Regions from separate parts of the Cohnella sp. GCM10020058 genome, predicted to be linked through region 1. Evidence: predicted binding sites of a transcription regulator. Region 1 holds the regulator's gene; the other holds the start of a gene.

Region 1 (5,936 bases):
TTAAAGCTCGTCGGTTTCTTCATAAGATGCCAAGATCGCATTTAACAGTCCCGGGAAGCGCGTCTCCAGGTCCGCTTCGCGAAGGGACAACAGCCGCTGGGTACCGTGCGTCCGTGTCCGTATGACGCCTGCTTCTCGCAGCGTACGGCTGTGATGGGAGACGGTGGACTTGGCGATCGGCAGCTCGATATCGCCGCAAGCGCGTTCGCCGTTTTGACTCAGCTTGTAGACAATTGTCAGGCGAACCGGGTCGCTGAGCGCATATAGAACGGAAGAGAGCTGGATATCCGCTGTATCCGGATGAAAGAGCGGCTTCATGGCGCAGCCCTCCTTGGTTTAGATTCGTAATTGCATTTTAGCATAAGGGATGTTATATTTCTATTGTTCGATAATCATAGAACATTAAAACATTGAAATAAGTGAATGGAGATGAATCGAATGAACGCAACAAGGGCCGTTAACGGCGCAGCTGCGGAAACGGAAAATCCGGCGTTTAAGTCGGAGAAGGTCGCGACGCTTATTCTTGGCCTGGCCATGGTACTCGTCATTATGAATACGATGATGTTCAATCTGGCGCTGCCGGACGTCACACTCGAATTCGGGCTATCGCCGTCGAGCGCATCGTGGATCGTGACCGGTTATTCCATCGTATTCGCGATTTCCTCCATTACGTACAGCCGGCTGTCGGACTACGTGCCGATCAGACGGCTGGTCGTGATCAGCCTGCTGCTGTTCGGGCTTGCCGCTATCGTCGGACTGTTCGCCGACAGCTTCCTGATGCTGCTGATCGTACGGATCGTGCAGGCGACGGGAGCAGGCGCGATTCCTTCATTATCACTGGTGCTTATCAGCCGGTACGTACCGGTGGAGCGCAGAGGCGCCGCGATGGCGATCATTATGTCCGCCGCATCGCTCGGTCTCGGATTGGGCCCGGTCGTCGGCGGAGCCGTCGTGCAATATCTCGGCTGGCATTTCCTGTTTGCCGTCAGCGCCCTTACGCTGATCCTCGTGCCCGTGCTGGCGATCGTGCTGCCGAGCGAACGCAAGGGCGCCGGCTCGCTCGACTTGCCGGGCGCGCTGCTGGCCGCCGTCAGCACGACCGGCCTGCTGTTATTTTTGACGAACCACCAATGGTACATGCTCGCCGGCGGAGCCTTGGCACTCATCTTGTTCGCCGTCCGCATCCGGACGGCCCGCAATCCTTTCGTGCTGCCGGCGCTGTTCGCGAACCGCAAGTACCTGCTGCTCAGCGCAGTCGGCGTCGCGGCGTATCTGTCCAGCTTCGCCACGCTGTTTCTGCTGCCTCAGATTCTCGTTCATCTCCACGGTCTCAGCGCGATCGAGTCGGGTCTCGTGATTTTCCCGGGTTCCCTGCTCGCGCTCCTGATGTCCCGCAAGGTCGGCGGCATCATCGACCGCAGCGGCAACGCGTCGATTATCCGTTACGTTCCGGTGCTTATCCTGCTCTCCGTCGCCTTGTTTGCGCTGCTGTCCGGGACGTCGTACGTGTCGATCCTGTTGATCTACATGCTGCTCAGCCTCGGCTTCACCTTCATGACCAGCAGCATCTCCAACGAAATGTCGCGGCTGCTGCCCGCCTCGCAGATCGGTTCGGGCATGGGGCTGTTTCAGCTCCTCCAGTTCGTGAGCGGCGCCTTCGGCGTAGCGTTGTCCGCGAGCGCGATCGACTGGCAGAAAAACCTGCCGCTGCATGATGCCTATAGCAACATCTACTGGGGCCTTGTCGTCGTCGTGCTGCTGTCCATCGGCTGCGCCTACCTTTACCTCCGCGGCAGAGGCGCGAAGCCCGTGCTTGCTCCGGCCGTGCAAGCGGAACGCCCTTAAGCTATAGTTGTAGCATAAGGGAGGTTGGGCAAATCGCATGTACATTCGCCATTTGACGCTCGAGGATTTTGACGAGCGGATCGCGCTATCCGAATTCGCGTTTCAGTTCAAGATTTCGGAGGAGCGGCGGGAGACGGAGCGGCGGCACTTACGGCCCGAGGAGCACATCGGTGCATTCGACGATAGCGGAAAGCTGCTGTCGGCGCTGATCCTGCTCCCGCTGCGCGTCTGGGTAAACGGCGCCAGCCTGAAAATGGGAGGCGTCGCCGGCGTGGCGACGTGGCCGGAAGCCCGGCGGCACGGCTGCGTGTCGCGGCTATTGCAAACGGCACTGGAGCAGATGCGCGAGCAGGGGCAGACGGTCAGTATGCTGCATCCGTTCGCGTTTCCTTTTTATCGCAAGTACGGCTGGGAGATGACGGTCGAACGCAAGAAGTATGAGCTGGAGCCGCGGCACTTCCCGGCAAAGAGCGATGCGCCGGGCACTGTCGAACGGATCGGGACGGATATGGCCGAGGTGCCGGAGCTGTATGCCAAGGCGGCCGCGCGGTATACCGGCACGCTGGACCGTTCGGAGGACTGGTGGACGCGGCGGCGCTGGAATACGCCGGGGTTGCTGGCTATGTATCGCAATGCGCGAGGCGAGCCGGAAGGCTATCTGCATTATCAAGTGGAAAACCGGGTGTTGACGGTGCTGGAGTGGGTCGCGACGACCAAGGAAGCGCGCGGCGGATTGTGGGATTTCGTGCGCAACCACGATTCCATGATCGACCGGCTCCTGTTGACGGTGCCTTCGGACGACCCGCTGCCGTTTCTGGTCGCCGATCCCCGCTTCAAACAGGAGACGCATCCGTACTTCATGTCGCGTATCGTAGACGCTGAAGCGTTCGTATCCCAATACCGGTTCGCGTCCGGCGCGGAAGACTCGCTGCTGCTTCGCCTCCGGGATGCGCATGCCGCGTGGAACGACGGCACGTTCCGACTGTCGATCGGGGCGGACGGCCAAGCGGAGCTGGCTCGCGCGGAAGACGGTTCCGCGGCTGCAGTCACGCTGGATATTCAGACGCTGACCGCGCTGCTATTGGGCGGGCGCCGTCCGGGATTGTTGGCCGAGGCCGGAAGACTGGGCGGCGATTCGGCTGTCGTCGACCTGCTCGAACGCCGCGTGCCGAGATACGATACGTTTTTAATGGACTTTTTTTAAGCGACGGGGAAAGGCGCATTGCCAATCCGCCCAACTTGGCGGCATTGCTTTGCGCCTTTTGCAACCATTGCAGCCCGGCAGCAGCTGCTCAAGTGTAAATCGGCCGGCACTACGACTTTGGACCTTTGGCGGCCTCATATTTGTCGAGCGCCTCCTGGACGATCCCTGCCGGGGAGCTTCGAATTGATCCGCAGCAGAAGAACGATTGCTATCACGAGCAGAATCGTATTTACAATGGACATGTACGGTCACCGCTTTCCAACGAGATTTATAATGTAAATGATAACCAGTTTTCCGGGCGAGGAAAAGCACAAGCGTACGATCGTTAAACGGACTCGAATCGGTGCATACTGAGGAGGAGAGCGACTTGGTCCCGGCTGCCGGCCGGAACAACCGGCGGGGTTGCATTTTATCATAAAGTGCGTATAATATGGTTATAGTCAAAGAAAGTCAAAGTCAGAAGTCGAAGCCGTTCTCCGGAAAGGGGGTTAGGCTCTTGTTATGCGCAACATATCCGATCTGATCGAGCACTATCTGAAGCAGATTTTGCAGAGCAGCGCAGGCTCGATCGAGATTCAGAGGGGAGATCTCGCGGAGAAGTTCTCATGCGTGCCCTCCCAGATCAACTACGTCATCAGCACGCGGTTTACGATCGAAAAGGGGTATAGTGTAGAGAGTAAACGAGGAGGCGGAGGCTACATCCGCATTCAGCGCGTGGACCTCCCCTCGCTGGAAGCCGTGCAGCGTCTGCTGCACCAGAGCGCAGGCAGCCGGATCGACGAGAACAAGGCCAACGGTTTGATCTATCAGCTCGAAGAGGCCGGCATCGTTACCGCCCGGGAGGCGCACCTGATGCGCACCGCGCTGTCGACGGAGGCGCTGCCGCTCAAGCAGCCGCTGCAGGACGAGCTGAGGTCCAACCTGATGCGGGTCATGCTGCTGGCGCTTCTTGCGCGTTAGATTTTGCCAATGTCAATGTACCTAACCTATATAGCCGTGGGGAGGAGATCAAGTTGCTATGCCAGGAGTGCGGCCAGCGGCCGGCTACGCTTCATTTTTCAAAGTACGTCAACGGAGAAAAGACGGAGCTGCACATATGCGAGGCATGCGCGAGGGAGAAGGGCGAGCTCATTCCCGGCACGTCGTCGGGCTTTTCCATCCACAATCTGCTCTCCGGCCTCATGGACTTCGACCCATCCGGATTGTCCGGCGCCAAAGCGCAAGTCCAACAGCAGCAGCGCTGCGAGGGCTGCGGGATGACGTACGGTCAGTTCAGCAAGCTTGGCCGGTTCGGCTGCGCCCATTGCTACAAGCAGTTCGCGGAACGGCTCGACCCCTTGCTCAAGCGGGTGCACGGGAATACGGTCCATGTCGGCAAAGTACCGAAGCGGGCCGGCGGACTGGTCAGGCTGCGCCGCGAGATCGACGGCCTGAAGCGGGAGATGCAGAGCCGGATCGAGGGCGAGGATTTCGAATCCGCGGCCGACCTGCGCGACCGCATCCGCGAGCTCGAGCGCGAAGTCCAGAACGGTTAGGGGGCAAGGCACATGGGTAATCGGAAATATACCGCGGAGGCGCTGAGCCCCTGGATGAAGGAAGATGCGCCGGATCGCGACGTCGTGCTGAGCAGCCGGGTCCGCATCGCCCGGAATTTGCGGCATCTGCCGTTTCCGATGATGGCCAGCGCCGTCCAGGCGGCGGAGGCGATGGACCGGCTGCTCTCGGTGAACGAAAGCGGCAGGCTTAACGGACTCGGGGAAGTCAGCAGCGTGCGCTTGTCCGAGCTGAGCGAGCTGGAGAAGCAGGTGCTGGTGGAAAAGCATCTGATCAGTCCGGCGCTGGCGAATCAGGCGCAGCATGCCGCGCTGATGCTCGGCCCCGGCGAAGATGTCAGCCTGATGGTGAACGAAGAGGACCATTTGCGCATTCAATGTCTGCATGCGGGATTTCAATTGAAGGAGACCTGGGATACCGCGAGCAAGATCGACGACATCTTCGAGGAAGCCGTCGACTACGCCTTCGACGAGAAATACGGGTTCCTGACCAGTTGTCCGACCAACGTCGGCACGGGCATTCGCGCATCGGTCATGATGCATCTGCCTGCGCTCGTTATGACGGGGCAAATCAACCGGATCCTGTCGGCGGTCACGCAGGTCGGCCTGGCGGTCAGGGGCATGTACGGCGAAGGCAGCGAGGCTACGGGCAACCTGTTCCAGGTATCCAACCAGATCACGCTTGGCCAATCCGAGACCGAGATCATCGACCATCTGCATGCCGTCGCCCGCCAGATCATCGAGCACGAGAAGGCGGCGCGGGCCAAGCTGATGGGCGAATCGAGACTCAAGGTCGAGGATCGCATCAAAAGATCGTTCGGCATTCTGAGCTACGCGGCCGTCATCGATGCGAAGGAAGCTTCTCAGCGTCTGTCGGATCTGCGGCTGGGCATCCATCTGGGCCTGCTGCCCGAGGTGGAAGAGGGGACGCTTAACGAGCTGCTCGTCTCGATCCAGCCGGGATTTTTGCAGCAGGCGTACGGCGACGCGCTTAGTCCGGAGCAGCGGGACATGACCCGCGCCCAATTGATCTCGTCCAGACTGGCAACTCATGCCTAAATCATCTATTCTTATATTATACGGAGGAGGTGCTGTCTCATGATGTTCGGACGATTCACCGAACGCGCACAAAAGGTTCTTGCATTGGCACAGGAAGAAGCGGTGCGCTTGGGACACAACAATATCGGCACGGAGCACATTCTGCTCGGTCTTATCCGCGAAGGCGAGTCCATCGCCGCCAAGGCGCTGATCGCGCTGGGCCTCGGACTCGAGAAGATCCAGGACGAAGTCGAATCCCTCATCGGACGCGGCCAGGAGCAGCCGACCAACATCGC
Region 2 (5,936 bases), on a different contig from region 1:
GAAGGCCAGGTGCTGAAGGGCTACCTTGCTACGCATTCCGTGCGCGTCGCTTATCGCGATCTCGCCGGCATCGGCAAGCTGCTGGACGCCGTATCCGCGGCAGGCGCGAACCGCATCGACGGCGTGCAGTTCAGCACGGAGAAGCAGGATCAGTACGAGCTCGATGCGCTGAAAAAGGCAATGACCAATGCCGGCGCTAAGGCTTCGGTACTTGCGACGTCCGCCAGCCGCACGCTGGGGCCGGTCATTAACATCGTACAGGGGAATGCGGCGAACGTGCCGATCATTACGGAGAGTTTCGGCATCGTGAAATCGGCAGCGGCTTCTGACGCCGGCGCTTCCTCCTCTGTGCAAAGCGGGCAGATCGAGATCTCGGCATCCGTGACAGTGCAGTACCAGTTGAAATAATAAGCGTCGCGCGCGGCGCTGGAAGGGCCGCTCTCCGGTGGAGGGCGGTTTTTTGCACGTTGCGAGGTTTTGGGATATCGGCTAAAGGCTGAGGCGGAGATTGCCGAAAAAAAGGGGCTAACGGTGTTGACTCTCCCCTTGGAGGAGGCAGTACGATCGGAATATCCCATAGGAGGTGTCCGCATGAGATATACGGTCAAAGAAATGTCGGCCTTGTCGAAGGTGACGATCAAGGCGCTTCATCATTATCACAAGCTTGGTTTGCTCGTCCCCGTGGAGGTCAGCGAAGCCGGTTACCGGCTGTACGGCCAGGAAGAGATCGAGCGTCTACAGGAGATTCTGTTCTACAGGGAGCTGGAGTTCCCGCTGGAGGAGATCAAGCGATTGCTGGACGGGGCGCCGGACCGCCTGCACATTCTGGAAGCGCAGCGCGAGCTTATACGCGAGAGGCAGCGGCGCATGGAACGTCTGTCCGTCACCTTGGAGGCATCGATCGTTTCGGAACGGGAGGGCGCTGCTCTGCCTGCCGCGGAGTTGTTCTCCGGATTCGTTACGGCGGAGGAATGGGAAGCGGCGTTGTCGGAGCAGAACCGGCATTTGAAGGATACGTACGATTTTGAGCTGCCCGGTGCAGATGCGATCGACCCCGTGCAGCTGAATCGCCAAGCGGCCGAGGCTGCGCAGTTTATGGAGAGTATGGCAAGGGCGCTTCGAGAGGGACGCGCACATGACGACGAAGACGTGCACTCACGAATCGAACGTCATCTGGCGGTACGCGCGGAGGAGGGGCAGCCTTTAAGCCCGGACGATTTTGCGGGACAGTCCCGGTTTTTCCTGAGCGACGCCTTCCACCGGGGCATGCTGGAGTCGATGCAACCGGCCTGTCCTACTATATCTGCCTCGCCGCTGAAGCCTATGCGCAGGCTGCCCGTCACGCGTCATGAAAAAAACCTCCTGCTGATGCCGGTTTATCGGCTGGAGCAGGAGGTTTTTGCATGAATGACTCAGGCTTTGAGACGATGCTCGAGGTTGCGCAGCTCAATGGCATCCTCCAACAGCTCGATAAACTCGTTGGACAAATTCATTTTCTTCGCTTCGCGATAAACCTCGAGCAGATGCTCGTCCTTGAGCGGGCGGAGCAGGGAGGCTTTATCCTTAAGCGTACGTGCAATCATATGGCTTGATTCATCGTTAAAGGTATGAGACGGCGTAATCGGGTTCTCGGATGAGTGACGCGGCACCAGGTGCAAGGAATGATAAGATTGGTTCATGGTAAAACTCCTTTCCGGCTTGCTGTCCCATTCCAATTCCTATTCCATAGCAATATATGGGGGGAAATGGAACGACTTGTGATTATAGAATAACATGCAGAAGAGCGTCCGCAGAGGGGGCACTCGAGTTGTTAAATTTCCCTTGACGAAAATGACGACTTGTGTTAAATGATCAGTTCTTCCGCACGGAAGTGCTCCTTTCCTTGCTTACCCATATCGTCCAATCTTCCACCTGAAGTAGGCTTGGTCGCCGCGACGGAACGGGGCTGGACCGGCTCTGCGGACTGATGGCGGGCTGCCGCCTATGGTGCGGCTTCTGTCTTGAGCGGCAAGGCCAAGCGGATATTCGCGGATAATGGATTCTTGGCCGTATCCAATCCGACTTTTTCAATTCAATCGCGAACCCGCACCGAGAAGAGCGACGAGCTGTGGTCAAGATCAAGAACGATGCGCGACTGCAGTATATCCGTGGCGAGATCGACGATGCGGGCTGGAATAAAGCGGTTGTAAATGGGATGAAGGCGCGGGTCGCGGGGATTGGCGGAACTGAACGGGGATTATGTAAAAGTAAGGTTGCAGGAAAGGTGATGGAGCCGGAACGCGCTGATGCAAGCGTGTCGGAGCTGTTAATGTTTTTCGGATCGAAAAGAACTGCATATTTGCATGTATTTTATGCAGACCAATGACTCTAGATAAAATACATGCAAATATGCAGGTACATTCAAAATGATGTCCGGATTTGGAGCTGGGGCAGGAAAATAAATGCGTTTTTAGCATCCATCCTGTTTAACAGGCCCGATATGGGCCGGAAAGGATGTAAATTTGTAAATTTGCAGGCATAAGGCGAAAGGAAGACGCGGGCGAAGATGGTCGAACCACGCAAGAGGATGATCGCCCGGCCAAAGCAAAAGCCCGCATGAAGCGCCGGGATGCAGCGGTTCATGCGGGCTTTTTGCCGATGAGCGGGTTCCCCTTATACCTTCTCGATAACCTTGTCGACGAGGCCGTACTCTCTGGCCGTCTCGGCTTCCATGAAGTTGTCGCGGTCGGTATCCTTCTCAATGCGCTCAAGCGGCTGGCCCGTACGCTCGGAGAGGATGCGATTCAGCTTGTCGCGAAGCTTGAGGATGCGGCGGGCGCGGATCTCGATGTCGCTCGCCTGGCCTTCGGCGCCGCCGAGCGGCTGGTGGATCATCACTTCGGCGTTCGGCAGCGCGAAGCGCTTGCCCTTGGCGCCTGCCGCAAGCAGGAACGCGCCCATGGAGGCGGCCATGCCCACGCAGATCGTGGAGACGTCCGGCTTGATGTACTGCATCGTATCGAAGATCGCCATGCCGGCCGTAATGGAGCCGCCTGGGCTGTTGATGTATAAGTGGATGTCTTTCTCCGGATCTTCGGCCGCGAGGAACAGCATCTGCGCGATGATGGAGTTGGCGACCACATCGTTGACCTGGGTGCCCAGGAAGATGATGCGGTCCTTGAGCAGACGGGAATAGATGTCGTATGCCCGCTCTCCTCGATTAGTCTGTTCGACGACCATAGGGACAAAGCTCATTGCGTGATCCCTCCTCGGGGTTGTGAATAGTGGTGTGGCGGTCCTTGCTCCGACATCTCCCGGAAGGGCGCGGATCGACCGTGAATCCATTCTAATGGATCATGAACCCAATGTCAAAGAAAGTCAAACATAGGTCAAAAAAAAGCGCCCGTATGGCACGGGCGCGTCTGCTGTATCATAAGTTTCGGCAAAACTGCCTATTAGAGCGAATATGGCGCGCCCGTAGGGAATCGAACCCCAATCTCAGGCTCCGGAGGCCTGCGTCATATCCGTTGGACCACGGGCGCATGTCGATAACAGCAAGACTCATTATAGGCGATAGGATGTGGAAAAGCAAGGGCTTTGAAAAGGATTTGATCGGGTTAAAAAGGGTACGAGGTCTTCCCATGTCTATGCGGCTTCGCGGGGCTCGCATGCTTCGTCCGCGGTCGTATCTTGGGCTTGCATCGCGCCGGAGAATCCGATAAAATGAAAACAGGAAGTGGGACTTAAAATGTCACAGTGGGACTTAATTAGTCCCACTCCGTGATTCCCCGTCGCATTCCGGCCATATTTATACGGCATTCAAGGGAGTGACGGTAAAGGATGCGGAGCATTCTCGAGATGCAACAAAAGCTCGTGCCCGACATCATGCAGGTGCTGCAGAAGCGCTACGACATTTTGCGCCGCATCGGGGTTACGGGCACGGGCGGCAGGCGGACGCTGGCGGCCAGCCTGGAGCTGACGGAGCGGACGCTGCGGGCGGAACTCGACCTGCTCCGTTCGCAGGGCCTCATCGAGGCGGGGACGACGGGCGTCAGCCTGACCGAGCGCGGACGCCGCCTGCTGGACGAGATGGAGCCGATGGTCCGTGAGCTGTTCGGGCTGTCCGATCTGGAGGCGGCGCTTCGCAAGCGGTTCGGCCTGAAGCAGGCGGTCGTCGTTCCCGGCGACTCCGACGTTTCCGAGGAGGCCAAGCGCGAGCTGGGCCGCGCGGGCAGCAAGGTGCTGCGCCGCGTCATCGGTCCCGGCGACGTCGTCGCCGTCATGGGCGGCACGACGATGGCGCGCATGGCCTCGCAGTTCTCGGTGCCCTCGCCGCTGCGCGACAACTGGTTCGTACCGGCGCGCGGCGGTCTCGGCGAGAGCGTGGACTACCAGGCCAACACGATCGCCTCGGAGCTCGCCAAGCGGACGGGCGCCCGGTACCGGATGCTGCACGTGCCGGATCATCTGAGCGAGGACGCCTACCAGACGATCATGCAGGAGCCCAACGTGCGGGAAGTGGTGGACATGATCCGCAGCGCGCGTATCGTGGTTCACGGCATCGGGGACGCTAGCGCCATGGCTCGCCGGCGCAAGCTCGACGCCGGTACTGTTCAGGAGATTCTGCGAGACGGCGCGCTAGCGGAGGCGTTCGGCTACTATTTCGACCGGGAGGGCGCCGTCGTGCATCGCATGGCGACCGCCGGGCTCCGCCTCGAGGATATCGAGGCGGCCGAATCGGTCATCGGCATCGCCGGCGGACGCAGCAAGGGCGAGGCGATCGCCGCAGTCATGCGCTTCGGGCACGACGACATGCTCGTCACCGACGAGGCGGCCGCCGAAGAAGCGCTCAAGCATGCCGGCGTCTGACGCTGACGCCGGCACCCCAAGGACTGGCGCTCCTGCCGGTCCGGAAGCAACGTGGTCTCGGCGCTCCGTGCGCCTGACATAGATCAAATCTTATTTTCACAACCCAAGGAGGAACTATCAATGACGGTCAAAATCGGTATCAACGGCTTCGGTCGCATCGGTCGCAACGTATTCCGCGCTTCGCTCAACAACCCTGAGGTAGAAGTGGTCGCCATCAACGACCTGACGGACGTTAACACGCTGAAGCACCTGCTCAAATACGACACGACGCACGGCAAGCTGAACGCGACGGTCGAAGCGGGCGAAGGCGCGCTGATCGTAAACGGCAAGACCATCAAGGTATTCGCAGAGCGCGATCCGGGCAACCTGCCTTGGGCTTCCGTAGGCGCCGAGATCGTCGTTGAATCCACGGGTATCTTCACGGCGAAGGAAAAGGCCGAGCTTCACCTTAAGGGCGGCGCGAAGAAGGTTATCATCTCCGCTCCTGCTACGAACGAAGACATCACGATCGTTATGGGCGTTAACGAAGACAAGTACGATCCGTCCGCGCACACGATCCTCTCCAACGCTTCTTGCACCACGAACTGCCTGGCGCCTTTCGCCAAGGTTATCAACGACCAATTCGGCATCGTCAAGGGCATGATGACGACGATTCACTCCTATACGAACGACCAAAGCGTACTCGACCTGCCGCACAAGGATCTGCGCCGCGCACGCGCCGCTGCCGAGAACATCATCCCGTCCACGACGGGCGCTGCAAAGGCTGTATCGCTGGTACTGCCTGAGCTGAAGGGCAAGCTGAACGGCATGTCGTTCCGCGTACCTACGCCTAACGTTTCCGTTACCGACCTCGTAGCCGAAGTTAAGGGCAACGTTACGGTTGACGAAGTCAACGCTGCGCTGAAGGCTGCTGCAGAAGGCCCGCTGAAGGGCATTCTGAACTACTCCGACGAGCCGCTCGTATCGAGCGACTACAACGGCGACCCGGCTTCTTCCACGATCGACGCGCTGTCCACGATGGTCGTCGAAGGCAACATGGTGAAGGTCGTTTCCTGGTACGACAACGAGTGGGGCTACTCCAACCGCGT

Evidence for each region. The regulator CtsR, encoded in region 1, represses protease genes until heat stress. The targets are predictions, from matches to a motif close to ATGGTCAATAAAGGTCAAACA.
Region 2: the regulator CtsR is predicted to act here: its motif matches at 3,344-3,364, upstream of clpP (ATP-dependent Clp endopeptidase proteolytic subunit ClpP).

What each region holds. Positions count from the first base shown of each region.
Region 1 is NZ_JBHUJV010000011.1:14,810-20,745, forward strand. It holds gene ACFSR7_RS20995 (ArsR/SmtB family transcription factor) at 1-318, opposite strand; gene ACFSR7_RS21000 (MFS transporter) at 439-1,845, shown strand; gene ACFSR7_RS21005 (GNAT family N-acetyltransferase) at 1,883-3,049, shown strand; gene ACFSR7_RS21010 (CtsR family transcriptional regulator) at 3,551-4,009, shown strand; gene mcsA (protein-arginine kinase activator protein McsA) at 4,063-4,584, shown strand; gene ACFSR7_RS21020 (protein arginine kinase) at 4,597-5,661, shown strand; gene ACFSR7_RS21025 (ATP-dependent Clp protease ATP-binding subunit) at 5,701-5,936, shown strand, end outside.
Region 2 is NZ_JBHUJV010000024.1:32,797-38,732, forward strand. It holds gene ACFSR7_RS33920 (SIMPL domain-containing protein) at 1-408, shown strand, start outside; gene ACFSR7_RS33925 (MerR family transcriptional regulator) at 592-1,407, shown strand; gene sda (sporulation histidine kinase inhibitor Sda) at 1,413-1,679, opposite strand; gene ACFSR7_RS33935 (hypothetical protein) at 2,108-2,365, shown strand; gene clpP (ATP-dependent Clp endopeptidase proteolytic subunit ClpP) at 2,653-3,234, opposite strand; tRNA gene ACFSR7_RS33945 (tRNA-Arg) at 3,447-3,521, opposite strand; gene ACFSR7_RS33950 (sugar-binding transcriptional regulator) at 3,820-4,848, shown strand; gene gap (type I glyceraldehyde-3-phosphate dehydrogenase) at 4,969-5,936, shown strand, end outside.